2 regions of the Marinitoga okinawensis genome follow, and region 1 is predicted to be linked to the other one. Evidence: riboswitches for the same ligand, from Rfam matches in the RefSeq annotation. Region 1 holds a riboswitch; the other holds the start of a gene.
The links. Region 1 has a riboswitch for cobalamin ahead of ACZ5CK_RS01465 (ABC transporter substrate-binding protein). Riboswitches for the same ligand answer to the same signal wherever they lie in the genome.
Positions count from the first base shown of each region.

Region 2: linked by a shared signal. The riboswitch ahead of ACZ5CK_RS09515 (ATP-grasp domain-containing protein) and the one ahead of ACZ5CK_RS01465 (ABC transporter substrate-binding protein) in region 1 are both predicted to bind cobalamin.

Region 1 covers NZ_AP042422.1:323,869-339,816, forward strand. The annotation lists gene ACZ5CK_RS01450 (outer membrane protein assembly factor BamB family protein) at 1-1,876, shown strand, start outside; gene ACZ5CK_RS01455 (hypothetical protein) at 1,890-5,567, shown strand; gene ACZ5CK_RS01460 (hypothetical protein) at 5,642-9,178, shown strand; cobalamin riboswitch at 9,278-9,447, shown strand; gene ACZ5CK_RS01465 (ABC transporter substrate-binding protein) at 9,501-10,385, shown strand; gene ACZ5CK_RS01470 (FecCD family ABC transporter permease) at 10,382-11,398, shown strand; gene ACZ5CK_RS01475 (ABC transporter ATP-binding protein) at 11,395-12,162, shown strand; gene ACZ5CK_RS01480 (KamA family radical SAM protein) at 12,327-13,439, shown strand; gene ACZ5CK_RS01485 (adenosylhomocysteinase) at 13,793-15,016, shown strand; tRNA gene ACZ5CK_RS01490 (tRNA-His) at 15,117-15,191, opposite strand; tRNA gene ACZ5CK_RS01495 (tRNA-Arg) at 15,212-15,288, opposite strand; tRNA gene ACZ5CK_RS01500 (tRNA-Gly) at 15,289-15,364, opposite strand; tRNA gene ACZ5CK_RS01505 (tRNA-Pro) at 15,386-15,461, opposite strand; gene ACZ5CK_RS01510 (hypothetical protein) at 15,553-15,948, opposite strand, start outside.
Region 2 covers NZ_AP042422.1:1,940,148-1,956,095, reverse strand. The annotation lists gene cobU (bifunctional adenosylcobinamide kinase/adenosylcobinamide-phosphate guanylyltransferase) at 1-132, shown strand, start outside; gene cobS (adenosylcobinamide-GDP ribazoletransferase) at 137-850, shown strand; gene ACZ5CK_RS09525 (histidine phosphatase family protein) at 847-1,353, shown strand; gene ACZ5CK_RS09520 (AIR synthase related protein) at 1,350-2,072, shown strand; cobalamin riboswitch at 2,078-2,249, shown strand; gene ACZ5CK_RS09515 (ATP-grasp domain-containing protein) at 2,304-3,326, shown strand; gene ACZ5CK_RS09510 (succinate--CoA ligase subunit alpha) at 3,319-4,155, shown strand; gene ACZ5CK_RS09505 (aspartate-alanine antiporter-like transporter) at 4,165-5,295, shown strand; gene ACZ5CK_RS09500 (S8 family serine peptidase) at 5,327-7,270, opposite strand; gene ACZ5CK_RS09495 (hypothetical protein) at 7,286-10,744, opposite strand; gene ACZ5CK_RS09490 (DEAD/DEAH box helicase) at 10,932-13,877, opposite strand; gene ACZ5CK_RS09485 (cytochrome c biogenesis CcdA family protein) at 13,948-14,649, shown strand; gene ACZ5CK_RS09480 (thioredoxin family protein) at 14,654-15,319, shown strand; gene ACZ5CK_RS09475 (adenylosuccinate synthase) at 15,479-15,948, shown strand, end outside.

The sequences.
Region 1 (15,948 bases):
ATATAGTATTGATAAGTTCGGTAATGAAAGATTTAAAAAAGATTTCTCAATGAGTATATCTTCAGATTTATCCATTGATAGTAATGAAAATATATATTTTGCAACGGAGGAAAATAGATTATACTCAATTACGAAAAATGGAAAAATAAATATTAACAAATATATAGGAGAAGAAATAAAAGGAAGTATACTAATAGATAATAATAATTCAATAGTATTTGAAACATTATCAGGGAATTTATATAGGTATTATTATTTAAGTGATTATTTCCCAGCACCAATAAAATTAAACGATATACCCTATTCATCTATTTTAATGGATGATGTTAAATATATAACTACAAAGAATAAATTTATAGTCTATAACGGAGAATTAAGGTGGTTTGATAATTATAGCAAAATTAAATATTCTCCAAATATAGATATGAATGGTGTAATAATTTTTGGAACTATTGATGGATATTTATATGGGATATATGGGGATACTCCAAATTTAAGGAATTCAGATTGGCCTATAGCGTTTGGGGATAGAAAGCATACAGGAAATATAAATAAAAATATAACAATGCCTACTAATAGACCACCACTAAAACCATTTAATCCATATCCATCAGATAAAAGTGTTTTAACATTGAATTCTATAACCTTAACCTGGGAATCTTCAGATCCAGATGGAGATAGCGTTTATTATGATGTTTATTTTGGTGATGATAAAAATCAAGAATTAGTTGCTCAAAATATTACACAAAATAAATATACTATAAATAATCTTTCTTCAGGAGTTTATTATTGGTATGTAGAAGCTAAAGATAATTATGGAAACAGTGTGAAAAGTGATATCTGGTCATTTACTATTGAAGAAGGCAGTCAAAATAATCCGCCATTAAGACCAACATTGTTATATCCAGCTAAAAATCAAACTGATGTTCCTGTAAATATTACACTTAAATGGTCATGTATTGATCCAGATGGAGATATTTTAACCTATGATATATATATAAGCACTGATCCAACCTTTATAGTTCCAACTTTGTCAAATTATAATAGTACAACGTATGAGATATCGTTGCAACCTGGTGAAGTATATTATTGGAAAGTAGTAGCAAAAGATGGGAAAGGAGGAAGGACGGCTAGTGAAGTCTATTCATTTACAACAGCAGAAGAAACTAATAATCCGCCTAATAAACCAATATTGATTTCACCTACAAATGGAGCGGAAGGATTAGAAACAAATCTAACATTATATTGGTCATGCGAAGATCCAGATGGTGACTCATTAACCTACGATATTTATTTAGACAAAACTCAGGATTTTGTAATGCCATATAAAACTAATGTGGGTAATACATCATTAGCGGTATCCGGATTAGAATTAGGAACTACTTATTATTGGAAAGTAGTAGCAAAAGATGGAAAAGGTGGTGAAAATTCCAGTGAAATATATTCATTTACAATAAAAGATTCAGAGGGACCATTAACTCCAAAGTTATATTTCAAAGATGTTATAGTAGCTTCTGGAAGTGAGGGTGAGTTAATAATTCATGGGCAAAAATTAGAGAATGTTCAGGCATTTGATATTGAAATTAGCTATGATACATCGAAAATAAAAATTTCTAATAATGAAATAGAGTCTATTGGCGAAATACAAGGAAGAAGTTTAATAATAAATAATAAGAATGGAAAATTAAAAATAACAAATTTATCATTCTCACCATATACAATAAATAATAGCGATATTATTAGAATTAAATTTACAGCAATAGGAGAAAGGGGAAATACAGAAGTAAGATTTACTAATAATACAAGATTAGTATCATCTGAAGGAAATGATATTTTAGTCGATATATCTGATGTAGGAATAATTACTATTCAATAAGCGAGGAGAGAATATGAAATCCAAAAAAATTATTATATTTTTTACCATTCTACTATTGCTAATAATAATTTCTTTATCGAGTTGTTTCAAAAGTGCGCCAGTAGAATTATTGAATACAGATCATGTAGATGTAAGCTTAGGGAACAACTATGATTTTTACTCAAAAGTAAACGCATCAGCAGTAGAAATAGAATTTGATAAAAACATACCAAAAGAAGCGTTTATGTATGATAAAAACAGTGCATTGATGATGGTAAAAAATTATCCAAACAAAACAGTAGTAATGTATTCAAAAGCAAGAAAAGATATAACAAAAGGAGAAAAGTTATTCTCAGTAAAAAGAGAATATTTAAATCCTGAAAGTAATAAAATAGAAACAAAAGCAGCGATATTAGATGAAAAAACAAACAAAATAATAACAAAAGCAGTAGCGCCATATGAAGATGGATTAAGTGTATCGGATTCAGTAAGATTAAGATCAGGAGATGAAGCATCAATAGTAATACATGCAAAAAGTATAAGTGGAGTAGAAAGTTTTCAAATAGACTTACACTATCCAAATGAACTAATAGATATAGACACATCAAAAGGGAACAATGGAGTAGAATTATTAAATTCAGCAGCAAATAACACATTATTATCAGATCCAATAAACACACCTGGGAAATTAGAAATAACATTTGTAACCCAAGATGGCTCAACGATAAGTGTAGAAGATGAAGACATAGTAAGAGTATACATAATAGCAAAAGATGTAAATCCAAAAGGACAAGGTAACACGACACTAGAAGCAACATTATTAGATAGTAATTTAGATGAAGTAACAGCAGACACACATGCAGGAGAAATAGTAGTATATGATCCAGAATTATTAGGAGACTTTGATGATCCAGATACAGCAGGAAATGACAAAGATAACACAGTAGATATGGATGACTTCTTAGTATTCTTAGATCATTATGGAACAGCACAAGGAGATGCATTGTATGATGAAGATTTTGATATATATCCAGCAGAAATAGCGCCATTAGAAGGATGGGAAGATGATTCAATATATAGTATAGCATTTCATGATGGAAAAGTAGACTTATATGATTTCATAATATTTGCAAGGAATTATGGAAAGAGCTTACCATCAGAAAATACACCACCACTATTTGGAGGAGCAGCACCAGTTCCAGCAGATGGGGCATTAAATGTTTCTATAACAACATCGCTTGATTTTGATGATGCGACAGATCCTGATGGGGACTCACTCACATATGATGTATATTTAAGTACAGATCAATCATTAGTAGATAGTAAAGACCCATCAGTAAAAATAGCATCAGATTTAGCAGTTTCACAAACAAGTGCATTATCATTAGAAAGAGGGACAACATATTATTGGAAAGCAGTAGCAAAAGATGGGAAAGGTGGAGAAGCAGAAACATCGACATATAGTTTCTCAACAGAAACATTAGATAAGATATTTGTAGCAGGAGGAAATGAAGGAGTATTTGTAATAGATGTAAGTGATACTTCTAATCCTCAAATTGAGAAAGATGGGGATGATGAGTACAACATAATAGATACAGATGGTTATGCATATGATGTAGCAAAATTTAATTCTGGAAATAATACATATATAGCAATAGCTGATGGTGAAAAAGGAATAAAAGTTGCATTATATGATGACAATAATTCTCATCCTCAAATAAAGGCAGATCTTGATGAAGAGCCATTCTATCTAGGAGATATGGCAAAAGGTGTAGCTTATTATTTTAAAAATAACAATCATTATATATTAGCAACAGCAGGATCTAAAGGTTTATACATAATTAATTTTGATCCGGGAAACACCGATGACTCTGCAGCTGGAGTATCAGATAATCCAGTTGGTCAATTCACATTAACCTTAAAATCACATTTAGCAATAAGCGGAGATTCAAATCAAGTAACAGTAGATGGGACAGCAGCATATGTAGCAGCAGGATCAGGAGGATTAGTAATAGTAGATATAAGTGATTTATCGAATCCAGAAATAATAGGGACATTAAGTGATATAACAAATGCAAGAGATGTAGCGATAGATGGAGATTATGCATATGTAGCAGGAGGAGAAACGGGAGTATACAAAGTGGATGTAAGCGACAAGACAAATCCAAGTGTAGTAAGTTCATATAACACATCAGGATATGCAGAATCAGTAGATGTACAGGGAGATTATGTATATGTAGCAGATGGAGCAAACGGAGTAGTAAAACTTGAAAAATCATCATTGTCTTATGTAGGAAGTTACAACACAGGAGGATATGCAAAAGGAATAGTAGTAGATGGTGGTACAGGATTTGTTGGTGATGGTTTTAGAGGATTAGAAATAATAAATGTTAATGATATGACTTTTATAGGTAATTTTGATATAGGTTTGTATGCAAGGGATATTACTTTAGCATACAATACATCTGGTAATGCAGAATATGTTATTGTTGCAGATAGTATTGCTGGTGTAAAAATTTATGACGCTGGTGATAAACTATCAAATATAGATAAGATGACTTTAATAAAATCAATAGAAACTGAAGGAACAGCAAAGGATGTAGTTTATGTATTCTTTAAAAAAACAGATTTTGGGGGAAATGAAGAAAAAGATTTTGTCATATATGTAGCTGATGGTTCAGGTGGAATTGTTGTTATAAATGCAGATGTTAATGGAAATGATATTCCATTTGAAAATGGTGATGATATAGAAGTTACTGATATAATTCATGATCATGCTTATGGAAATGTCGAAGATATATTAGCAGTTGATTTTAGTACTGATGCAGGTGGTGGTTTTAATTATAGTGGAGATGAGTATATATATGCAGCAAATGGAGAAAATGGATTAGATGTATATAGTATAGGAGATTCATATAAAATATTTCATCCTGAATTTATTATAGAAAAAAAAGATAACAATCAATATAGTTATAATATTGGAAATATGATGTATGTTGAACTAATGGATGATTATGATGGTAGTACACCTGGGGATCAAAAAGCTTTAGTGATAGCTGATGGTGAAGGTGGGGTTGTTTTATATGATTTAAGTGATCCTGAAAATCCAACGATTCCAGACTTTAATCATGCAAGATACGATTTAGGAGGAAGTGTATATGGAGTGTATACAAAAGATAACTTTATATATGTAGCCAATGGAGAAAGAGGTATAAGTGTAATACAATATAACACAAATAATCCGCAAAAATGGGAGAAAAGGGGTGGGAGTAGGAGTTGTAAATATTTCATATCGAATCTTATGGAAAGAGGTGGTGACTATTTTAGAGTAGATGCGGGAAATGGAGGTATATTAATAATGAAAATCTCAACTCCTGAAGAAATTGGGGATGAGGATTTCAGACAATTTAGTGAATCTGAGGATAATGATAGTGATGGTAATTATGTTGTTCAAATTGCTAAAACTGAAGGAATGTCTTATTTATCATATAATGCTTTTATTCAGGTTCAAGAATGTAGATGGGTTTTCAGTTTTGGCTGGGGATGGCCTTGGTGGAGATTAGTTTGTTCAGATGAAGGAAAATATTTAACTTTCGTTTCAAATGGTTTTGGAGGAATAGATATATATGAAGATGATGACACTGAACCGTATGAAATGACACTCTATAAACATATGAACTGGGTAAATTTTAATAAAATAGCAGCAAATTAAAAGAATATTATTAAAGTTATTTTGTGTTTCTACGATATTTATAATGGAAGGTTATAAAAAATGGAGGTGTGATTATGAGAAAGAAAGGATTATATTTGTTTTTGTTTACGGTTTTTTTGAGTATTTTCTTTTTATCGAGTTGTTTCAAAAGTGCGCCAGTAGAATTATTGAATACAGATCATGTAGATGTAAGCTTAGGGAACAACTATGATTTTTACTCAAAAGTAAACGCATCAGCAGTAGAAATAGAATTTGATAAAAACATACCAAAAGAAGCGTTTATGTATGATAAAAACAGTGCATTGATGATGGTAAAAAATTATCCAAACAAAACAGTAGTAATGTATTCAAAAGCAAGAAAAGATATAACAAAAGGAGAAAAGTTATTCTCAGTAAAAAGAGAATATTTAAATCCTGAAAGTAATAAAATAGAAACAAAAGCAGCGATATTAGATGAAAAAACAAACAAAATAATAACAAAAGCAGTAGCGCCATATGAAGATGGATTAAGTGTATCGGATTCAGTAAGATTAAGATCAGGAGATGAAGCATCAATAGTAATACATGCAAAAAGTATAAGTGGAGTAGAAAGTTTTCAAATAGACTTACACTATCCAAATGAACTAATAGATATAGACACATCAAAAGGGAACAATGGAGTAGAATTATTAAATTCAGCAGCAAATAACACATTATTATCAGATCCAATAAACACACCTGGGAAATTAGAAATAACATTTGTAACCCAAGATGGCTCAACGATAAGTGTAGAAGATGAAGACATAGTAAGAGTATACATAATAGCAAAAGATGTAAATCCAAAAGGACAAGGTAACACGACACTAGAAGCAACATTATTAGATAGTAATTTAGATGAAGTAACAGCAGACACACATGCAGGAGAAATAGTAGTATATGATCCAGAATTATTAGGAGACTTTGATGATCCAGATACAGCAGGAAATGACAAAGATAACACAGTAGATATGGATGACTTCTTAGTATTCTTAGATCATTATGGAACAGCACAAGGAGATGCATTGTATGATGAAGATTTTGATATATATCCAGCAGAAATAGCGCCATTAGAAGGATGGGAAGATGATTCAATATATAGTATAGCATTTCATGATGGAAAAGTAGACTTATATGATTTCATAATATTTGCAAGGAATTATGGAAAGAGCTTACCATCAGAAAATACACCACCACTATTTGGAGGAGCAGCACCAGTTCCAGCAGATGGGGCATTAAATGTTTCTATAACAACATCGCTTGATTTTGATGATGCGACAGATCCTGATGGGGACTCACTCACATATGATGTATATTTAAGTACAGATCAATCATTAGTAGATAGTAAAGACCCATCAGTAAAAATAGCATCAGATTTAGCAGTTTCACAAACAAGTGCATTATCATTAGAAAGAGGGACAACATATTATTGGAAAGCAGTAGCAAAAGATGGGAAAGGTGGAGAAGCAGAAACATCGACATATAGTTTCTCAACAGAAACATTAGATAAGATATTTGTAGCAGGAGGAAATGAAGGAGTATTTGTAATAGATGTAAGTGATACTTCTAATCCTCAAATTGAAGGTAATAATATAGTGGATACAGATGGATATGTATATGATGTGGCAAAATTCAATGGAGCAAATGATAAATATGTTGCAGTAGCAGATGGAAGCGATGGAATAACAGTATTGTATTATGATAATACTGCTGTAAATACGTGGGTTTTAGAAAAAGATGATAGTTTAGCAAAATTCTATTTAGGAGATAAAGCAAAAGGAATAGCATATTATTATGACAGCGATAATTCTAAGCATTATTTATTAGCTTCTGCAGGTTCAGAAGGATTATATATAGTAGAATTTACTTCAACTGCAGCTGATCAAGCAAATACAGATGATGATCCAGATGGAACATTCACATTAACCTTAAAATCACATTTAGCAATAAGCGGAGATTCAAATCAAGTAACAGTAGATGGGACAGCAGCATATGTAGCAGCAGGATCAGGAGGATTAGTAATAGTAGATATAAGTGATTTATCGAATCCAGAAATAATAGGGACATTAAGTGATATAACAAATGCAAGAGATGTAGCGATAGATGGAGATTATGCATATGTAGCAGGAGGAGAAACGGGAGTATACAAAGTGGATGTAAGCGACAAGACAAATCCAAGTGTAGTAAGTTCATATAACACATCAGGATATGCAGAATCAGTAGATGTACAGGGAGATTATGTATATGTAGCAGATGGAGCAAACGGAGTAGTAAAACTTGAAAAATCATCATTGTCTTATGTAGGAAGTTATAACACAGGAGGATATGCAAAAGGAATAGTAGTAGATGGTGGTACAGGTTTTGTTGGCGATGATTATAATGGATTGAACATTGTAGATGTTAATAATCTAACACTAAGCGGAAGTTTAAATAATGGTTCAGTAGCAAGAAACATAGATGTTGCAGAAAATCGATATGTAATAATTGCTGATGGAGATAATGGAGTTCAAATTTATGATGCTGGAGCAGCTTTAGCAAATATTAATAATCCAACATATGTTACAACAATACATACACCAGGTTATGCAAGAAATGTTAAGTATATTCACCATGATGATGGTGGTGCTCCAGCAAATCAAGAATTTCTAATTTATGTAGCAGATGGACCAAAAGGTATTGCAGTAATAGATGCTGATGCTGATGGTGATGATACCGCATTTGAAGATGCAGCAGATATTGCTATGATTGGTAGCGTAGAAACGGATGGTTATGCATATGACGTTTACCCATATGCTGTAGACGGTAGTTTTGATTTAAGTGGTGATGAATGGTTATATGTAGCAGATGGACCACAAGGTTTAGCAGTATTTGATATAACCTCACAAGCAAATACAAGAGTGCCAGTATATGTTGATTCATTTATAGATAATAATGGAACATCGAATGATGGAGTAATGATGGCAATAGGGTATGATGATGATTATGATGGTGGTGGAACTGATGCATTATTGGTAGCGGATGGCGAAAATGGCATAGTGTTATTTGATATATCAACACCACAAACTCCTTCAATACCAGATTCAGCTCATCCGAATTATGATACGTCTGGAACAGCATTTGATTTATATGTAGATGCAGCTAATGATGACATATATGTAGCAGATGGAACTCAAGGGTTAAACGTTGTTCATTATGATTATGCTGCAGGTCCAACAATAACCTGGTCATCAAAAGGTGGAGTAAAATTTGATGATGCAATTATAACAGGAATAAAACAAAGAGCAGCTGGATATTATGAACTATCAGCAGGTAATAGAGGGGTAGTTGTAATGAGAGTAGCAGATCCAACAACATTAACAAATGCTGATGCATTGCATACATCATCCAATGATCCAGATGCAGATAATGATTATGTAGCAAGTGAATACGATACACAAGGTGCATGTTATTCAACAGTTATTTCAGGTAATTATATATTAGTAGCAGATGGTGAAAATGGTTTAGTAGTATTACATGATGGAGGAGCAGCACCATACACACCATCATTAACAGTAGATCTTAATTGGCTTAACTTTGGAAATATAGCAACAAATTAATATTATTGCAAAATCCCTGGGATTATTCCCGGGGATTTTTTTATATATAATTTTTATTTGAAATATTATAATGATCATGATATAATATCATTGACAATTAAATAAAAATTCCTTTAAAGTGTAAGGGAAAACGGTGAAAATCCGTTGCGGTCGCGCCACCGTGAGTGGGGACGAAACCAGCACTAAGCCACTGGAAACATTTCTCTGGGAAGGCGCTGGGAGTAGAATGAGCCACAAGCCGGGAGACCTATTTTAAAGGAATTTGTTCCATCTTCTCGCGAAAAGAAGATGGAAAATAGATTTTATATAGGAGGGATTATAGATGAAAAAGTTGTTTTTAGCAGTACTATTGGTATTAGCCTTATCAGTATTTGCATTTCAACCAGTTACATTAGTTGATGATTTAGGAAGAGTAGTTACATTTAATAAGGAAGTTGAAAGAATTGTGGTTGCAGCACCTGCTATTTCTGATTTTATTGTGAAACTTGGATCTAAAGATAAAGTTGTTGGGGTTACAGATTTTGATTCATATATAACAGATGTAGAAAAAATAGGAAATATGGTTCCTTTAAATGTAGAAAAAATAGTTTCTTTAAATCCTGATGTTGTATTATTAACTGGGGGATTTCAAGAAGGAGAAGTTTCAAAATTAGAAAAATTTGGAATAAAAACATTTGTTGTAAATCCTACGACATTAAATGAAGTATTTAGAGATTTATCACTCGTTGGAGTTATTTTAGGTAAAGATAAAACTGCTCAGGATTATTCACAAAAGTTAAGAGCAAGAATGCTAAATATAGCAAAAAATACATTTGCTTGGAAAGAAAAACCAAGGGTTATTTATTTATCAGCATATGGTAGTGTTTCACAAATGTGGACATGTGGTACAGGTTCGTATTTGAATGAAATAATCGCGTATGCTGGTGGAATTAATGTAACTGCACCATATACAGGAAATAATGGTTGGTTTGCTATTGGGCCAGAATTTGTTGTTAAAGAAAATCCGGATATTATTTTAGTGCCAGCTTATTATCCTGGTGATAAAGGGGCATATGATTTAATTATGAAAGCTGAGCAATTTAAGGATGTGAAAGCTGTTAAAGAAGGGAAAGTTTTTATCATAGATGGCAATAAAGCATCTTTGCCAAATACAGGATTAATAGACTTATTAGGGGAGATTAATCAACTCTTCAGTGAAAATAAATGAAAAAAATAATTTCGGGGAGATTCTCCCCGATTTTTTCCCTTTCATTAGGTATTATTTTTATTATTTTATCAATAATATTATTTACATCTTTAGGGACAGTAAAAATTCCTTTTAAAGATGTAATGTTAGCCTTTTTAAATAAATCTGATAATATGTTATATGATAGAATAATATTCAATTTAAGATTACCGAGAGTAATCGGAACCATATTAATAGGATCTATTCTCGCAATAGCTGGTAATGACTTTCAAATGATAATAAAAAACCCACTAGCTGATCCGTTTATTATTGGTATTTCATCTGGAGCAAGTTTTGGTGCTGTTATATATACTGCATTAAAAAGTGTATATGGCATAGATTTACCTTTTGGAATAGAAACTTTTTCATTTTTATCTGCTTTAATAGCTACTGGAATAACTTTTGCATTGGCAAAAGAGGGAAGGAAAATTCCAGTTGTTTCTTTAATTTTAAGTGGAGTTATTGTTGGATTTGTTTTTAACTCAATTTCAACTTTGTTTACTGTTTTATTCTGGCAAAATTTACTGCATGTAAATTTTTGGCTTATGGGTAGTACAGGAAATATTGTGTGGTCTGATTTAATAATTTTAAGTATATTTTTAATTCTTCAAATTTCAATTAATTTTATTTTTAAAAAGCATATTGAAGTTGTTGCTATGGGTGATGATATATCAATTTTTTCTGGAATAAATCCAGAAAAAATAAAGTTATTAGTATTAACTATAAATATATTTGCTGTTTCTGTAGTTGTTTCAAAAGCAGGTATTATAGGCTTTGTTGGATTAATAATTCCGCATCTTGTAAGAAAACTTACTGGCCCTAATATTTATTATTCTACAATAGGTTCTTTAATATATGGTGGAATATTTTTAGGATTTGCAGATTTGTTTTCGCGTTATTTATTCAGACCTACAGAATTGCCTATTGGTGTAACAACGTCATTGGTAGGAGCTCCTATTTTTATTATTATTATGAAAAGAGGAAGAAAAATATGAGAATAATTGAAATAAAAAATCTAAAATTTTCATATAATAATCATTTTACTTTATACATTGATGAATTATATATTGAGAAAGGAGAATTTGTATCGATTATAGGTCCGAATGGTTCTGGAAAAACTACAGTATTAAAATTATTAACCATGGTAGAAACAATAGATGGAGGAGAAATTATTATTAATGGTAAAAATATAAATAAATATTCTAAAAAAGAATTATTCAAAGAAATTTCCGTTGTTCCTCAGGAATTTTATACATCTTTTGATTTTACAGTAGAAAGTATTATTTCTTCTGGCAGAATACCTTATGAAACATTGTTTTCAAAAAGAGATTATGAATTTATAAATAAAATAATGGAAAAGACGGACACGTTAAAATTTAAAGATAGAATATATAATTATTTAAGTGGTGGTGAAAAGCAAAGAGTAATGCTAACAAGAGCATTGACTCAAGATACTAATGTATTATTGTTGGATGAATTTGTTTCACAAATTGATCCGGGATATACGCAACAATTAGTAAGAATGGTAAAAAATGAATCTATTCAAAAAAATAAAAGTGTTCTTTCTATATTTCATGATATTAATTTAGCCTCTCTCTATTCCGATAGAATATATATTTTTAAAGAGGGGATTATAAAATATCATGGTAAACCTGAAGATATAATTACAAAGAAAATAATGAAAGAAATATATGATATAGATTGTATAATAACCAATCATCCTATAAAAAATAAACCTCAAGTTATTTTTGAATATTGATTTCATATGGTATAATATATATACAGATCCTCTTATTTCTTCTTTATTAACACTATCTGAAATAACGCTTGTCTTTATATTTCAAATTTTCAAAACGTTCGAATTCAAGACTCTAAAAAGAGCCAAGTTTTTTTGTTAAATAACTTTGAAAGGAGGAGGATGCATTGAGTGTAAAATATATTATAAACATCGACAAAGTGGAACAATTAACTGAAGAAGAAAAAAAAGAATTAAAGAAAGTCACTGAAAAGTATAAGTTTAGAGCTAATGATTATTATTTAAGTTTAATTAATTGGGATGATCCAAATGATCCCATTAGAAATTTGATTATTCCACAAATTGGAGAATTAGAAGAATGGGGAAGATTAGACGCTTCAAATGAAAAGTCATATACCATAAGCAAAGGATTACAACATAAATATAGAGATACAGCTTTGCTTTTGGTAAATGATGTATGTGGTGGATTTTGTAGATTCTGTTTCAGAAAAAGATTATTTATAAATACTGGTGCTGAAGTTGTTAGAGATGTAACTGAAGATCTTAAATATATAAAACAGCATAAGGAAATAACTAATGTATTATTAACTGGAGGAGATCCTTTACTATTATCTACAGAAAAATTAGAAAATATCATTAAGCAAATCAGAGAAATTGAACACGTTCAAATTATCAGAATTGGATCAAAAATGTTAGCTTTTAATCCATATAGGATTTTAGAAGATCCAGAATTAATTGAAATGATTAAAAAATATTCTACTAATGAGAAAAAAATATATATTATGACACAATTTAATCATCCTAATGAAATTACAGATGTGTCTATAAAAGCAATAAATAAATTATTAAAAGCAGGTGCAATATTAGCTAATCAAACACCTTTAATTAAAGGGGTAAATGCTGATTGGAGAACATTGATGGAATTGTTTAAAAAACTATCATTTATTGGTATTCCACCATATTATGTATTTCAAGGAAGACCTGTTGCAGGTAATAAACCATTTGCTGTTCCTATAGAAGAAGGATATCAGATATTTCTTAAAGCAATAATGAATGTTTCAGGTCTTGCTAAAAGAGCAAGATTTGTTATGTCGCATGAAACAGGAAAAATAGAAGTAGCTGCTCTTACTAAAGAACATATTATATTTAAATATCAAAGAGCGCATGATCCTAAAAATGCTGGAAAATTTATGGTTTATAAGAGAAATCAAAATGCATATTGGCTTGATGATTATAAAGATTTAGTTGAAGAATATTTTGTTGATAATCCGTTAATATAAATCCTAGATATAAAACTCTGGAATTTAAGTTTATTGACAAACTTAAAAATTAAATACAAGTATTTTCAAAAATAATATTCACTCATACGGAAAATTCTAAATCCTCAAAAATTCTCATTTTCGTAGGTCGTATCAAACTCACATCCGTGTTCGTTTTCACTCAATTTTGCATGAATGCAAAATTAACCTGCTTCATTAGAATTTTCTCGGGAATTTTCAAGTATTCGTTCATATTATTTTTTTAGAAAATACTTTGTCAATAGTTTGGGATCCCGGAGATAAATCTCTGGGATTTTTTTATAAATAGTGATATAATATAAAATGTTATTAAAATAAAATTAAGGGGGGAGATTATGGATTTAGTAGAATCAGGTAAAAAAAAGATAGAATGGGTAAAACAACATATGAAGGTATTGAATACATTAAAAGAAATGTATATGGAAGAACAACCATTTAAAGGAATAAATATTTCGATGAGCATTCATCTAGAAGCTAAAACTGCATATACAGCTGTTGTATTACATGAATTAGGAGCTAATGTTGCTATTACAAGTAGTAATCCTTTATCTACACAAGATGATGTGGCAGAAGCTTTGAAAACGTATGGAGTAAATGTATATGCTAAAAGAACACCAGACGAAGAGCTTTATTGGAAAAATATCGATAATGTTTTAGCAATTAAACCGAATATTGTCATAGATGATGGAGCAGATTTGGGGGTTAGAATTGTAGAAAAATATCCAGAATTATTAGAAAGTATTTGGGGAATTAATGAAGAAACTACAACAGGAATAAAAAGATATAAGGCATTACTTAAAGATGGTAAATTAAAAGTGCCAGTAATTGATGTAAATGATTCATATATGAAATATTTGTTTGATAATAGATACGGAACAGGACAGTCTACATGGGATGGTATAATAAGATCAACTAATTTAACAGTTGCAGGTAAAAATGTTGTTGTTGCAGGATATGGATGGTGTGGAAAAGGTGTTGCAATGAGAGCAAAAGGATTAGGTGCAAAGGTTATAGTTACGGAAGTAGATCCTATAAAAGCAATTGAAGCTGTAATGGATGGATTTGAAGTAATGTCTATGGATGAAGCTGCTAAAATCGGTGATTTTTTTGTTACAGTTACAGGTGATACAGATGTTATTGTAGAAAGACATTTCTTGTCTATGAAAGATGGTGTTATATTGGCTAATGCTGGACATTTTGATATTGAAGTAAAGGTTGCAGATTTAGAAAGAATAAATGTAGAAAAGAAAGAAGTTAGAAATGGTGTAACACAATATACTATGCCAAATGGAAATAAATTATATTTACTTGGTATGGGAAGATTAGTAAATCTTGTAAATGGTGATGGGCATCCAGTAGAGATAATGGATCTTTCATTTTCACTGCAATTAGAAGGGGCAAAATATTTAAAAGAAAATAAAGGTAAGATAGATATTGATGTTAAACCCGTGCCATATGAAGTGGATCTAAAAATAGCTAAAATTAAATTAAAATCTATGGGAATAGAAATTGATGAATTAACTCCAGAACAAATAGAATATTTAAATAGTTGGAAATAACAAAAAGTGGAAGCATAAGCTTCCACTTTTATATTAAAATTTAAGAAATAAAAGGGTATTGGATAACAAAAAAAGGAACCGTAATAGGTTCCCTTTTTGTTGGGGTGGCATGTGGGATTTGAACCCACGACATCCTGATCCACAGTCAGGCGTTCTACCACTGAACTAATGCCACCATCACTAAATAAAAAAAGGTGGCGCGCCCAGAGGGACTCGAACCCCCAACCCTTGGATTAGAAATCCAATGCTCTATCCTATTGAGCTATGGGCGCTGGAGCGGCCGACGAGACTCGAACTCGCAACCCCTGGCTTGGAAGGCCAGTGTTCTACCAATTGAACTACAGCCGCACTTTTAAGGTCGCCACCTTCTGGTCGGAGCGACTGGGATCGAACCAGCGACCTCCGGTTCCCAAGACCGGCGCGCTACCATCTGCGCTACGCTCCGACACATCCATCTTCATCAGATGTCCGAGAATTATAATACCACAAAAATCATTACCAGTCAAGTAAAAAAATATTTCAAGATTTTTACAAGTTTATAGATTATCTAATTTCTCAACAATTTTATGTAAGATCTCCGGTTCTTCATAAAAAGTTATTACTTCATTTTCTTTTAAATATATAGATAAACAAAAGCTTTCTAAATAAGGCTTATGTAAATTTCTTAATCTCCTATTTGGTAAAAATAAATCTTGTATTTTAACATAATATAGTTCTTGTTTGCCTTTTATATCAAAAAGATTATATTCTTTTATATCATTCTTGTTAATTATTTGATTAAAATATTCACCGTTTGGCATTTTAAAAGAATAAGCAATTTTGTTTTCTCCTATTGCAAAAACAGCAGGTAATAATTTACCAACTTCTTCTATAGAAGAAATTTCGCCTCGTCCAAAAAAAAGTTGATAAAATTTCCATTCCTTTGAATTAAA
Region 2 (15,948 bases), 650 kb from region 1:
GGCATTGTACCATCATATAAACTTGGTAATATTTTTAGAGATATTGCAGGAAGAATAAACCAGTATTTAGCTAAAGAATCTGATGAAGTATATATAACCATATCGGGTATCCCTTTAAAATTAAAGGGATGATAATATGAAAGGTATAATTTTAATATTAAATTTTTTTACCAGAATACCGATATATACTGAATATAATGAAGAAGATTTTTCTAAAGGAATGTATTTTTTACCATTAATTGGATTAATTATAGGTTTTTTAATGTATATATGTTCATATATTCCTATTGATAAACCTATATATGTATTACTAAGTTGGATATTATATATTTGGATTACAGGTGGGCTTCATTTAGATGGTGTAGCTGATTCGTTTGATGGAATATTTAGTAATAGAAGTAAAGAAGAAATATTAAAAATAATGAAAGATAGTAGAATAGGTGCTTTTGGCGTAATAGGTTTGACTATTTTAATATTAACAAATTTAGTTTTTAGTTATTATATAAACTACGTATATATTTTAATTATGCCAGTAATAGGAAGAAGTTCGGCATTATTGGCAGCATCAATATCCACATATGCAAGAAATAATGGGATGGGATATGTATTTATAACTCATTCAAATATAAGAAAATTTTTTATATCCTTCTTAATAGTATTACCTATATCAGTATTATTTAATATATTTATATTATTGCCAATAATAATAACATATATATTCGTTATATTTTTAACTAAAAAAATAAGTAAAAAAATAGGTGGTATGACTGGTGATACCATAGGTTTAATAATTGAATTATCACAAACCATATTTTTAATAACAATATATATTTTAAGAGGTATGTTATGAAATTGATAATTGTAAGACATGTTGAAACAGAAGCAAATATAAATAAAAAATTTAGTGGTTGGAGTAATTATAATATTACACAAAATGGACTTAATCAAATTAATGAATTAAAAAGAAAACTGAAAAACAAATATGTAGATTATATTATTACTAGTCCATTATATAGAGCATATTATACAGCATTAGAAATATCAAAAGTTGTAAATATAGAAATTATTATTGATGAAAGAATAAAAGAAATAAATTTTGGTATTTTTGATGGCAAAACAATAGAAGAAATTAAAGAAAAATATTATAAAGAATATCTATCGTGGATGGAGAATTATAAAAAATATTGTTTTCCAAATGGTGAATGTTATTCTTCTTTTTTTAAAAGAATAGATGAATTTTTAAATGATTTAGATAAAACAAAAAAATATATTATAGTTACACATGGTGGCGTAATTAATTATATAACTAAAAAACGTATAAATTTAGGGGATTATATGGAGGTGGAAATATAATTATAAAAAAAATAAGGGATTTAACAATTGTTGATATAGAGGATAAAGAATTAGTAATATCTTGTGATTCTTCTGGTGCAATTGGAAATAAAGATATGGATGTAGTAAAAATTTCGCCAGATATTGTTGGATATTTTGGAGCACATGTTGCATTATGTGAAAACATTGCATATGGTGCAACACCTATTACTATTGTAAATACATTATCAGTTGAAATGAATAATACAGGAAAAGAAATAATAAAAGGAATAAAAAAGGCAGCGAAATTAATAGATATAGATACGGAAAATGTAATTACAGGAAGTACAGAAGAAAATTTTCCAACAATACAAACTGGAATAGGTATTACGGTCATAGGTATTAAAGAAAAAAACATCAACTTTAAAACAGAAAAAGAAAATATTGCAATATTAGTTGGATTGCCTAAAGTTGGTGAAGAGGTGCTAAATAGTAATGATATTCTCACATTAGATATATTAAAGCGTTTAAGAGATAACAATTATATACACGAAATAGTACCTATAGGTTCAAAAGGTATTCTTTATGAAATTAATGAAATTTCTAAGTTATGGGATTTAGAATTTAAATTACTTAATTATAATGTTGATCTATATAAAAGTGCTGGACCAGCAACATGTGCAGTAATAACTTTAAAAGAAGAAAATTTGAAAAATTTAAATATTGATATACCATTAATTAAATTAGGAAAATTTAATTAAAAAATAATACCTCCAGGATTGAAGGTAAATAATTAAAAGGGAAGATGGTGAAAATCCATCGCGGCCCCGCCACCGTAACTGGGGACGAAACCAACAAAATGCCACTGGGAAACTGGGAAGGCGTTGGGAGTAGATAGATCCAGAAGCCGGGAGACCTGCCTTTAGTCCTAAGGTATTCCCATTCGCGCGGGCGAAATGGGGAAATTTTTATATATATTGGAGGTGTATGGTATGAAGATTTATGAATTTGTGGGTAAAAAACTTTTAAGGGACTATGGGATAATGGTTCCAGAATCCTATTTGGTAAAGAAAGAACCTTCTGAAATTAAGTTTTTACCAGTAGTGCTGAAATCACAGGTTTTAGTAGGAGGTAGAATGAAAGCTGGTGGGGTATTATTCGTCCATGAAGAATGTGAATTTAAAAGTAAAGTAAAGGAGTTGTTATTTAAAGAAATTAAAGGTGAAAAACCGTATGGAGTATTAGTGGAGAAAATGATACCTATACGAAAGGAATATTATATTTCTTTAGTGTTAGATAGGGAAGAAAAAGATATTGTTATATTATTTTCAGAAAAAGGTGGAATAGACATAGAGAATAATAAAGATAGTATTATAAAAACAAATTTTGATGATCTTGAAGGAAAAATTCCAGAAAAAATATCAAAAATATTGCCAAAATTAAGAAAACTATTTAGAGAAAAGGATTTAACATTATTAGAAATAAATCCCTTAGTTGAAAACATAAATGGAGAATTATATGCACTTGATATAGTAATGCATTTAGATGATAATGCGATATTTAGACAGAATTGGGTAAAGGAGTTTGTTGAAGAGAAATTTCTATTTCATTTTGTAAAATTAGATGGTGACATTGGAATAATTGGATGTGGTGCAGGTATAGTTATGGCTACTATGGATGCTGTGAAATTATTGGGTGGAGAACCTGCAAATTTTCTTGATTTAGGTGGTGGAGCCGAAAGAGACATAACAATAGAAGCATTAAATCTTTTAAAAGGATATGGTATAAATCGTATAATATTAAATATTTTTGGTGGAATAACGAAATGTGATGAAATAGCCTCAGGATTAGTAGAATTCAAAAATAAAAATTCAGAAATACAATTATATGCTAGATTAACAGGAACAAATGAAGAGGAAGCTAAAAAAATATTAAAAGAAAATAATATAGGATATTATGATGATATGTATTCAATGATTTCAGATGCTGTAAGGATGGTGAGAATCAATGATTAATGGCAATGAAAGAGTATGTGTTCAAGGAATTACAGGGAAATACGGTAAATTACATACAGAAAAAATGCTAAAATATGGAACTAAAATTTTGTGCGGGGTTTCGAAAAATAAAAATATAAAAAATATAAATGGAGTAGAAGTTTTAAATAATATGAATGATGCAGTAGAAAAATATAATGTAGATACTTCAATAGTTTTTGTTCCTGCGCCATTTGCTAAAGATGCTGTTTTTGAAGCGATAAATGCTGGAATAAAGAAAATTATAATTATTACAGAACATATTCCTCAGCAAGATATGTTGGATGTATATAGAATATCTAAAGATAATGATGTAATGTTAATAGGACCAAATTGTCCAGGAGTAATATTACCAGGTGTATCAAAAATTGGAATAATGCCAGAAAATGCGTTTAAACCTGGAGATATTGCGGTTATTTCAAGAAGTGGAACATTAATGTATGAAATATCAAATTATTTGTCGAAATATTCAACAGGAATAAAAGTGGGTATAGGACTTGGTGGTGATCCTATTATTGGTACATCAGTTGCAGAAGTATTTGATTATATAATAGAAGAAGATATAAAAAAGGTGGTAATTATAGGTGAAGTTGGTGGTAATGAAGAAATTAAAGGTATTGAATATGCACTAAAAAAAGGATATAATGGAGATATAAAAGTATTTTTTGCAGGAAGAACGGTACCAAAAGGTAAGAGAATGGGACATGCTGGTGCTATTATAGAGGGATTTGAAGGCAGTATAGAATATAAAGAGATAAAGTTGAAAGAACTTGGAGTTAAGGTAATAAAACAAATTCCAGATTTAGTATAGGAGGTTAATATGAAAAATCCATATTTATTATTATTTCTATCAATATTTTTTGGAATTTTGTTAGGTAAAATAAAAATTAAAAACTTCAAATTAGGTAGTTCTGGAGCATTATTTAGTGGTTTAATAATAGGCTGGTATTCAACCAGCCTTTTCAATGAACAAACAATTGTTAAATTGAATAGCGAATTTCAGCAATTTTTTTTATTTTCTCTAATACTATTTATATCCTCAATAGGCTTAATAGCATCAAAGGATTTGGATAAGATTATAAAAAAATATGGAATAAAGTTTTTAATTATGGCATTTTTTATTACTTTTACCGGATTTATAACAACATATATATTTTCCAGATTTGGTAATAAATATGAATTTGTTGGTATATATTCTGGAGCTTTAACCAGCTCTCCTGGATTAGCAACGGCATTAGAAACAGCACCAAATCATGAAAAAGAAATAATATCTGGATATACCTTTGGATATATTCCAGGAGTTTTAGCTGTAATTCTTTCTATGTATATATTTCCATATATATTTAAAATAAATATAAAAAATGAAAAGAAGACATTAATGGAAGAAATGCATTTTGTAGAAGATAAAGAAGAAAAATTTGATTTTTTAGCATATTCTTTAGTAATAATAATTGGAATATTAATAGGTAATTATACATTTGATTTTAATTATATTTCTTTTAAATTAGGAATTACAGGTGGTGTATTATTATCTTCATTATTTTTGGGGAAATTAGGAAAAGTATGGATTTTTGATTTTAGAATGAATAAAAAAATATTAAAAACACTTCAAGAATTTGGACTATTAATGTTTTTATCGTCAGTTGGTTTAAAATCAGGATATAATACATTAAATAATTTAAATATTCAAACTTTAAGTTTAATGCTGTATTCCTTTATTATAGCCATAATATCAATAACTTTAGGATTTTTATTTGGCAAATATGTTTTAAAAATTAATTGGATAATATTATCTGGATCTGTATGTGGTGGAATGACAAGTACTCCCGGATTAGGCGCCGCAATGGATGCTAATGCTTCAGAAGAAGTAGCAATAGGCTATGGAGCAACTTACCCGTTTGCGTTACTTGGAATGGTGATATTTAATAAAATTTTGATAATGATAAGATAAACGGTCCCGGAAAGGGACCGTTTTTATTGTTTTAGAAAATTGTCCAAGGAATTATACCAGGATCAACTTGACCAACAAATCTATTATCTTCAACAAATCCCTTTGATTGTCCATATGGAATTATACCAGATACAGGAACAGGGTGGTCATTAATAGTAGCAGTACCTTCAAAAGTTATCTCACTAGCATTTTTTGTTACATCTCTATATACAAATAATCTAAATTGACCACTTAAATTTGAAAGATCAAAAGATACATTAGTAGCTTCTTCATCTATTGAATATGTGTGTACTACATAAAATGGTGAATATAAATAATTAATATTTTCAACCATTAATGTGGCACCACCTGTAAATGTTGAATCAAAGGTTAAATCCAACGTAAATGATGAATCTAAATATAGATAAATTTCTGTACTATTATTTGTAAAAGTAATATCTTTAATTAAAGTAGTAGCTTCTTCTGATCTGAAAATAGGTGAATCTAATTGTAGATAATCAGGTCCACTTAAAATTAAAGTATAGGTTCCGGGATCAACATTAGACAATTCAGCCCAACCATCATCTGTAGTTACATAATAATTACCGCCATCTCCATTTTTCCTAATCAACGATAAAAATATATTTGATAATGGCATACCATCATTGCTATATATATAGAAATCTCTTGTAGATCCAACATCTGTTGGCAATGTTGCATTAACAGCAGCTGCAGCATCAATTCTTCCAAATCCTGATGCATGATCCCAACCAGTTTTATCAATATCTACAGCTGTATTTTCTATCATTTTTCTTATTTGATATGGTGTTGCATTTGGATGTAATTGTTTTAATAGTGCAGCTAAAGCTGAAACATGAGGTGTTGCCATTGATGTCCCATTCCAGTAATCATATGGTTCTCCATATACTGCAGGAGTGCTTCTTGGAACTGTAGATAATATTTTTTCACCAGGTGCAGCTACAGATATTGTATCACTATGATTAGAAAAGTTTGTAATTTCATCTCTTGCATTTGAAGCAGCAACGGCAATAACTCCTGGATATGATGAAGGATAATGCCAGTGTTGATCAGTATGAGAATTTCCAGCTGCAGCTACAAATACAGCATTATTAGATAATGCATAATCTATAGCAGTTTTTAATGTTTTAGAATATCCACCGCCTCCCCAACTATTTGATAATACTTGAGCTCCGTGATTAACAGCCCAGATAATTCCTCTTGCTACATAGGCATCACCAACATAACCAGGTTGGAAAATAGGAATAGACATTATTTTTGCACCATATGCTAAACCAACAACGCCTTTACCATCTTTTTTAGCGGCAATAGTTCCGGCAACATGTGTTCCGTGTTCGTCACCTAAATATTTATCGTTCTCATAATCTTCGTCTGGCATTATTAAATTTCCAGTTACAGGATCAAATCCAGTAACAAATTGTCCTTGTAAATCAGGATGTTGTGCATCTATAGGTGTATCTACAACAGCAACAATTACATTTGTGCCTGTAGCTACTTGCCAAGCTCCCTTTGCACCAATTTTATCTAACCCCCACAAGCTATCTTCTGAAACACCATCGATATTTTTTGTGATCGTATCATCGACAATTCCAGGAGTAGGATCTATTAATTCTCTTTTGAAACTTGGTTCAACATATTTTATTCCTTCTAATTTTAGGGATTTTAACTTTGAATAAGCTTCTTTAACTGTTCCGTTGAATTTAATTCCAACAACCTTAATTTCTGGTATTTCAATATATACTTCTCCATTTAATAATTTTTTTATTTTATTAACAGCTTCTTTGTTTTCATAACCAACGAGAAGCCTTCCTTCTATGATTTGTTCATTATTAAATTCTCCAAAAGATACATTATTTGATAATTTATCAGAATTGTTATTTAATAAAGAAGACTGACAACTGGCAAATAGAAATAAAACAGATAGAAATGCAATCAAAATATATTTTAAATTTTTCATATTCTCCCCTCCTTATTATTGTTTTGACCAATCATTATTATTTCTTAAACTGATTTCCCATTTATTATAAAATTTCAAAATGCCTTTTACATCTAATTTATCGTTTATAGTAGCATCTTTTGTCAGGTTATCAGAACCACCTTTGTATACATATATTAAAGAAGTTCCATCAGTAGTGTCATATTCTAACTCTAGACCATAATTATCCATATTTGTAACAGTACCTGATGTGGTTACTAAAGAACCAGTATATGGATTTAAATTATCTCGGCCAAAAACTTCTTCAAGTAAATCAGGAGTTAAAGTTAATGGAGATAATTCGTTAGATGATTCTTTTGATAATATTTCTACGTTTTTCATAGCAAATTGTTTTCCCGAAGTATCAGAATACATGTCTCCTTTAACAATTAAAACATCTCCTATATTTACGTCTTCAACATTTGAATCAAATTTTAATTTAATTGCTTTTCCTGTATCAGGATCTTCTAAATAAACGTATTTTTTATATACATGAACAACATTTCCTTTAATATTTATTCCGAATAAATATGTATTGTAGTATTTATCTTGAGCTTCTGGAATTGAATAATGATCATATACTTCCGTTCCTGTAGTAAATGTATTAAATGTATCAGCATCGACACCACCAAATGGATCAACCTTATAACCTTGATCAATAGATACCGAAATTGCGCTTGAAATACCATCATATGTCATAGCATATGCTAAATCCACAGCCCAGGAATATGTTTTGTTTGGTTGTAATGGTTCATTATAGTAAAATGCTCCATCAGCATTTAATAAGAACCATTGTTGATCAGAATAACTTATAGATAAAGATTTTGGGCCAACAACATCATACATTTGTTGATATAACTTACCATCTTCACCTATATAACCAGGTAATAAATGTTGATCAGATTGGACTAAATCATATATCCATAATGTGTATTCAAAAGTAGCATTATCTAATGAATCATCATGTTTTACAGGAGTTATTTCAAAAATAGGCTCTCTTGCAACATTTGTTGCTAACATAGATGGAGAAGTTAATTGAACGTCAAACATTCCAAGTGGAGTAACAGAGCCTAATTTGTGCATTTCAGTTTCACCGTCATCATATACAGAACTTACTGCGTAATAAACGGTTTTTCCAGGTTTTAATTCTGGAGAATAATCTCTAAAGACTTTGTTAGTTTTGGCATATTGTGAAACATACCCAACTTTTTCCCAGTTTGATCCATCAAATGATCTATAAATATTATAGCCATTTGGCCATTGATAATATTCATGATTTGGATCAAATGCATCTGCAGGAATCCACCAGACTTCAACCCAAAGATTTGTATTATTAGGAGCACTTTCAACAGTATAATTTAGTGATTTACCGAATTTATTTTCAAAAGCCTTAATTTTTTTATCAATATTCTTTTTAATTAATGTATTTAATTTAATATTAGATTTTTCAATATTATTTCCTTGATTATAAAAACCTATTTCCATTCTTCTGGTATATGCATCTAAGTTTGTTCCTATACCATAACTTGCCCAATCTTGAGGTATGAATTTAGGTAATTTAACATCATTATTATTTAATATATTTAGATATTTAACTAATTCTATTTGATTATCATTATAATCATATACTGTAATATGTAAATCTGTTAATCCATTATAATCAAAAGTATTAAACGCAAATGCGACCTCAGATGCACCGCTGGTATATCCTCTATCTCCAGTCATAAAACTCGAACCTGGAGTTTTTCCTAATGATGCATATATTATATTAATATGATCATTTGATTTTGGAGTGGCAGCAACAGTTACAACTATTGGACCTGCAACAATAGATGAATCTAAACTAATTTCGTCTAATATTCCACTAATATATTTTGAATAATCATATACATGGAAATCAATCTCTGGTAATATTTGTGTATCTGGATCAGGATTTAATTCTGCTTTTCTTAGAGTTAAATATATTTTCTTTGTTTCGCCTACATTTAGCATTAACCCATCTACTTTAGTTAAAGCATGATTCATTTTTGTTGCTTCAATAGTTAATGATGTTGAGTCTTCACTAATATTGAGTGTAAATGTAGCCATACCGCTTTCATCAGTTTTAGCAGTTAATCCATTTACTGTAACTGTTGCATCGGCTACAGCAGGACCGGATTTTGCATCGGTTACATATACAACAGCTGTGGCATTACCAGTTAAGCTTTCTATTGTAGGAGTATATGAAAATGCTTTTTCAGCAAATCCACCAAATGGATCTTTTGCAACAACTATATAATTACCATCTTTATTTTCCGTATTAAAGAAACTTCCAACTTTATCTTTTTCTAATAGTGTTGAAGCATTAGGTGTGCCTGAATATATTTCATATAATAATTCATCATTATCATTATCAATAACATCCCATATAAATCTAACAACAGTATTATTAACTACACTAGATGCTACGTCACTATCAAAAACAGGATTAGAGTTAGCTTTTAATGTAAATGACCATTCAGGACTTTTAGTTTCAAAACCCTTTGAATCTCTTGCAATAATGTACCAAGAATGGGATTCTTCAGGGGATAAACCTGATAGAGTTAATTCCATTTCATCAGTAGTTGCTAACATTGTATCATCAACATAAACATCAAATTCTAAAGCATCATTATCAACATCAGTAGCTAACCATGACAATGTTAATATTGCACCATCATCAAATGTTGAATAATCCCAAGAAACATTAGCTGTACCATTTTCAGGTGTTGGATTTCCAACTTCTGGAGAATGATTTTCTCCTTCGTATGATTCATTAGCTACTTGGAAAGAAAATACAGAACTTTCAACTTCAATATTTCCCAATTCAATAGCAACAACCTTAAACTTATAATCTCCAATAGTAGATAAATTATTAAATTCAAAAGATTTTGATATGGTTGTTCCAGCTAAAGTGAAATCAGCATCTCCAGGTTTTTGTAGCATTACTTTAAATTCATAATTTCTATTATCAACAAGAGATAATACTTCCCAGCTTATTACTTTTGATGTATTTTTTAACACTGAAGTATTATCTTTTGATAATACTTTAACTTTTTTTATACTTGGAACAACTTTAAAAGTTAATGGTTTGGTTTTTACGGTTTGTTTATCTGTAGAAACCTCAACATAATATGAATAATCACCCAAAGTAGCTAATTTTTCTTCAGGAATAGTAACTGAAGTTAAATTTGTTCCATTTTTTTCAAATACAGTAGTTGCACCTTTTTTTACCACAATTTTAGAATTAAAGCTATCAACACCAGCAACAGACCATTGGATATCAACTGAAGTTTTTACTGGCACAACTCCATTAATACCAGTTACGGCTTTCGTAATAGAAACTGTTAACGGAATCTGTTGTGTAACACATGATGAAAATAAAAATAGTAAGAAAACGCTAAGCATTAGAAAATAAAAAACTTTTCTGTCTTTCATTCTTCAACCCCCTTTATTATGATATTGAAAAATTTTATATAAGAATTTAACACACTATTATACAATAAAATTAAATGAAATTCAAGTGAATTATAAGTTAATCTAAAAATGTATAAATTAATTTTGTTTCTTGATTGAAAATTTAATTAACATAATAACATTTATAAAAAATAGAGCGTTTAACGCCCTATTTAAATAATTGCATGATATCTTCTTTTGTTAAATTTTTTAATAATGATTTTTCTTCTGTAATTGCAAGGTTATATAAATCATTTTTTGCATTTTTTAACTTTAATATTTTCTCTTCAATAGAATTTTTTGTAATAAACTTATATACAAATACAGGTTTTGTTTGACCTATTCTATATACCCTATCTGTTGCCTGGTTTTCTACAGCTGGATTCCACCACGGATCATAATGTATTACATAATCTGCTCCTGTAATATTTAATCCGGTGCCACCAGCTTTTAAACTAACAAGAAGAATTTTTATATTGTTATCATTATTAAATTCATTGATTATTTCTACTCTTTTTTTAGTTTGACCGGTGATTTTATTATATTCAATATTTTCTTCTTTTAACCAATCTTCCATTATATAAATCATTTTTACGAATTGAGAAAAAACAACAATTTTATGATTTTCTTTTAAAACTTCTAAAACGAATTTTTTGAATTCATTAAATTTAGAAGATTCAATATTTACGCCTAATAATTTTGGATGATTTACTACTTGCCTTAAACGAAGTAATCCTTCTAATACACTAAAATTTAAAGTTCCCTGTGACATTGCAATTTTTTGTTTATACTCATTTAATATTTGATGATATATTTTTAATTGATGCTGTGTCATTTCATTGAAGATATATTCTTCTGTTTTTGGTGGTAATTCTTTTAAAACATTTTCTTTTTTTCTTCTCAAAATAAATGGATTGATTTTTTTCTTTAACTTTTCTATACTTTCCTTATTTGCATAATTATATTTTCTTAAGAAATCCTTTCTTTTCCCAAAGAATCCTGGCATTAAGAATTCAAATATATTATATAAATCGTTTAAAGAATTTTCTAAAGGAGTGCCGGTTAAGGCTAATTTATGAGACGCTTTTAATTTTTTAATAGCTGAATATAATTTTGTTTCATGATTCTTTATATATTGAGCTTCGTCGAGAATAATATAAAATAATTTCATTTTTTTAAAGTTGTCTATAGAATTTCTTATTGTTCCATAAGTGGTTAATATTACATCAACATCATCAGGAATATCTTTTTGATTATTATGATATATATAATATTTCAAATTAGAAGTAAATTTTTCTATTTCGTATGCCCAGTTATATACTACAGATCTAGGGGTAATAATTAAAAACTTTCTTTTTTTCTCTTTTAAAGATAATATTAATGCTATAGTTTGTACAGTTTTTCCAAGACCCATATCATCTGCTAATATACCATTAAAATTAAATTCTTGAAGATATCTAAGGAAATAATATCCCTGAATTTGATAATCTCTCATAGGTGATTTTAATTCTGGAATATCATATTCTCTGATTTTTTCAAAGTTTTTAATGTTTTCAATAAAAGATTTTGTTTTTTTATCTAAGGATTCCAGTTTTAAATTAGGATTATTTAAAAATGAGTATATATTATAACTTTCAATTTCCACTTTATCTTTTTTAAATTTCAAATCTTCCAATCTTTCTAATATTTTTTCTGGTATTTTAATGATGGTATCATCTTTTAGAACTATAAAATTATCTTTTCTGTTTCTCAAAATATTTATATCAATTTTTTTATTGTCTTTTAAAATTATTTCTCCGTCAACATCAAACCAATTATTTTTTAAGTTTAGTTTCATTTGTATGCTTTCAATTTCCTGTCTTTTAATATTTTTATTCATTTTTATTATTATATTTTTATCTAAGAATTTTATTTTACTATCGATAAAATCAAAAAAAGAATCTATATCTAATGCTCCTTTTCCTTTTTCATCTAAATCAATTCCTGCATTTTTTAATGAATTTAATAATTTATTTTCTTCATCAAAATTTCTATATTTATAATCATTATAGAATTCTATTTCTGTACCATATAAAAATTTTCCTTTTAAATAGAATTGATCGTTTATGAAGCTAATATATAAATTTAATTTAGGAATAAAAATATCTTTTTTAATTCCTAAATTTTCATCAATTTCTATTTCAAAACCATATTTTTCATATTTTATAAGATTATCTTTAATGAAAATTTCGAGTCCGTTTTTATCTTTAAATTTGACATGTGTTTCTATTGGACCATAATAAGGGAAAAGTATATTTGTTTTTGATTTTATTAATGACAAAGTGTTGTTTTCAAAATAAGCATAATCATCATATGTTGAGACGATATTTTTTTTATTTAATTCTGGTAGTAGTTTAATAGTAGAAATATTCTCTTTAATATTACCACTAACATATAATTTAAATTTGATATCATCGTTCCATACTATTTTTTTCTTATTTTTTAATAGAATCTTTTTACTTTTTATTTTTTTAAGTTCTTCAAAATTTTTTAAAATTAATTTATACTCAGAAGTTCCACTAATGTGAATAGGAACTAATAATTTTTTTATATCATTTTCGTCTTCTGGTATTTTTGTTTTTAAAAAACTCAGTATTTTTTTATATGTGTCAATATCTTTTCTTAAGACGACTCTCTTTTCTTTTAAGCGTCCTAATTTAACATAAGTATATGGGTTTTCTGGGTAAATTAAATAATATGTATCTCCATAATCATTTATTCCCAGATATTCATCAATATTTACTTCGAGATGATAATCGTCATTAAATTTTCCTTTATTTTTTAAATTATTTTCTATAGTAAAAATTAATGCAGCTATATGAGAACACATTTTATTTTCCGAAACATGACTGCATGTACACATATGTCCTATTTTTAATGTTTCTTTATTTATATAAAAGAAAGGCCTGAAATTCCTAACATCATCATTTACGATTCCAGTGAAACTTAATAGCTCATCACCATATTCAACAAAATCCTCAACTTTAAGATTTTTAGCTTTTTCAAGTATTTCTGGTGAAATGGAATTTTTGAAATCTTCAATTGCATTTAATATTTTGAATAAATTTTTAATCATAAAATATGCACCTCTTTTTTGAAAAAATGGAGTTTTTTTGTTATAATTGAAAATAAAATGGAGTTTTTATATGGTAGGTGATTTAATGGAAACATTTACATTATCTGTTCAACCTGATATTACATATATTAGTGCTTTTTTAGGTGGGATAATATCCTTTTTTAGTCCGTGTGTTTTACCCCTTGTACCATTGTTTTTTGGTATATTGATGCCGGATTTGAAAAATGTTTCATTAATCTTAAAACGTGGTATGGCATTTTTTATAGGATTATCATTGTTTTTTTCAATTCTTGGAGCTTTGGCAGGAATAGCTGGATCAATGTTATCAAAATACCAATTCATATTTAATATTATAGCAGGAATTTTCATTATTTGGTTGGGGATTTATTATTTGTTTGATAAAAAAGGATTTAAAGGTGCTAAAGTTAATCTTTTAAAACATAAGAATACATCGTTTATCAGTGCATTTGTAATGGGTATTTTAATCTCATTTGTATGGATACCGTGTTCGGGACCAATTTTAGCAGCTGTGTTAACATTTGCATCTACAACATCAAATATATATAAAGGCATGCTTATGTTATTTTTATATTCTCTTGGTATATCTATACCATTTTTGTTTTTAAGTGGAATTGTAAGTAAATTAGTTTCTAAAATAACCTTTGGAACACCAAAATGGGAGAAGTATTTAAAAATTCTTGGTAGTATATTATTGATTATAATAGGAGTATTGGTATTATTAAATAAATTTAACACATTACAGGGAGTGTGAAATAATGAGAAAAATATTAATTGTGGTTGTATTGTTGGTAATTTCTATTTATTCTTTTTCGAATGTGAAATTAGATGATTTTGTTATTCATGATTTTAATAACGCAATAAAAATAGGTGATATAACTGGTAAAAATGTAATTGTAATGTTTTCTTCTGAAACATGTTATTACTGCAAAAAGTTTAAAAATGAGGTTTTAGTTGATAAAGAAATACAAAAATGGTTAAGAACGGAATTTGTTATTGCAGAAATAAATCCAGATAGAAATAAAAAAGCTGTTTATAAGGGGAAAACATTAAATTATGCGGAATTATTTGGTGCATTTGGGGTCAGAGGAACTCCGACATTTTTCTTTTTTAATAGCAAAGGTGAAGCATTAGCGCAATTGCCAGGATATGTAGAGAAAGATACTTTTTTATCGATATTAAAATATTTTAAATATTATAGGAATGAGAAAATTAGTTTTAAAAATTTTTTAAGCAAAAAGGTAGATGTGGTAATTGGTAAGAAAATACTAAAGTTAAATAAAGAAGATATAGATTTTCTTTTGAAGAATGATCCTAATACAAAAAAGTACAATAAAAAATTAGATGAGTTTACAAATGTTGTTATGGATGAAGAAGATAAAAAAGTAGAAGATAAATATTATGTTGTAATATATAAAAAATAATACAATATATTGTATTTTTTTCGACTTATGATATAATATATCTTGTTATAATATTAATCTTAAGGAAGGTTATATTATGCGAAAGAAAAAATTACAAAAATTAATATATAATAAAAAAGCCCTGTAAAGGGGCTTTTTTACTTTGTTGGAGGTGAAAATATGGAAAGGGTTGCGATTGTTGGAGCTCAGTGGGGAGATGAGGGTAAAGGTAAGGTGGTAAATTACTTTTCAAAAAATTATGAATGGATAGTAAGATTTTCTGGTGGTGCTAATGCAGGGCATACTATTTATTATAAGGATAAAAAATATGTGAATCATTTATTGCCTTCTATAATACCAGAAGGTGAATCAAAGGCATTTTTGGGCGCTGGAATGGTTATAGATATTGAACAATTAATAAAAGAAATAGAAATATTAGAAAATGATTTTCCAGGTGTCTCTTCTAAAATATATATTGACTTAGAAGCATTTATGGTTTTACCTTATCATAAAGAGGAAGATGAAATTTTAGAAAAATTAAGGAAAAATCCAATAGGAACAACCAAAAAAGGGATTGGTCCATCTTATACTGATAAAGTGTCAAGAGAAGGTTTTAAGATTTATCATTTATTTGACGAAAAACTTTTGAA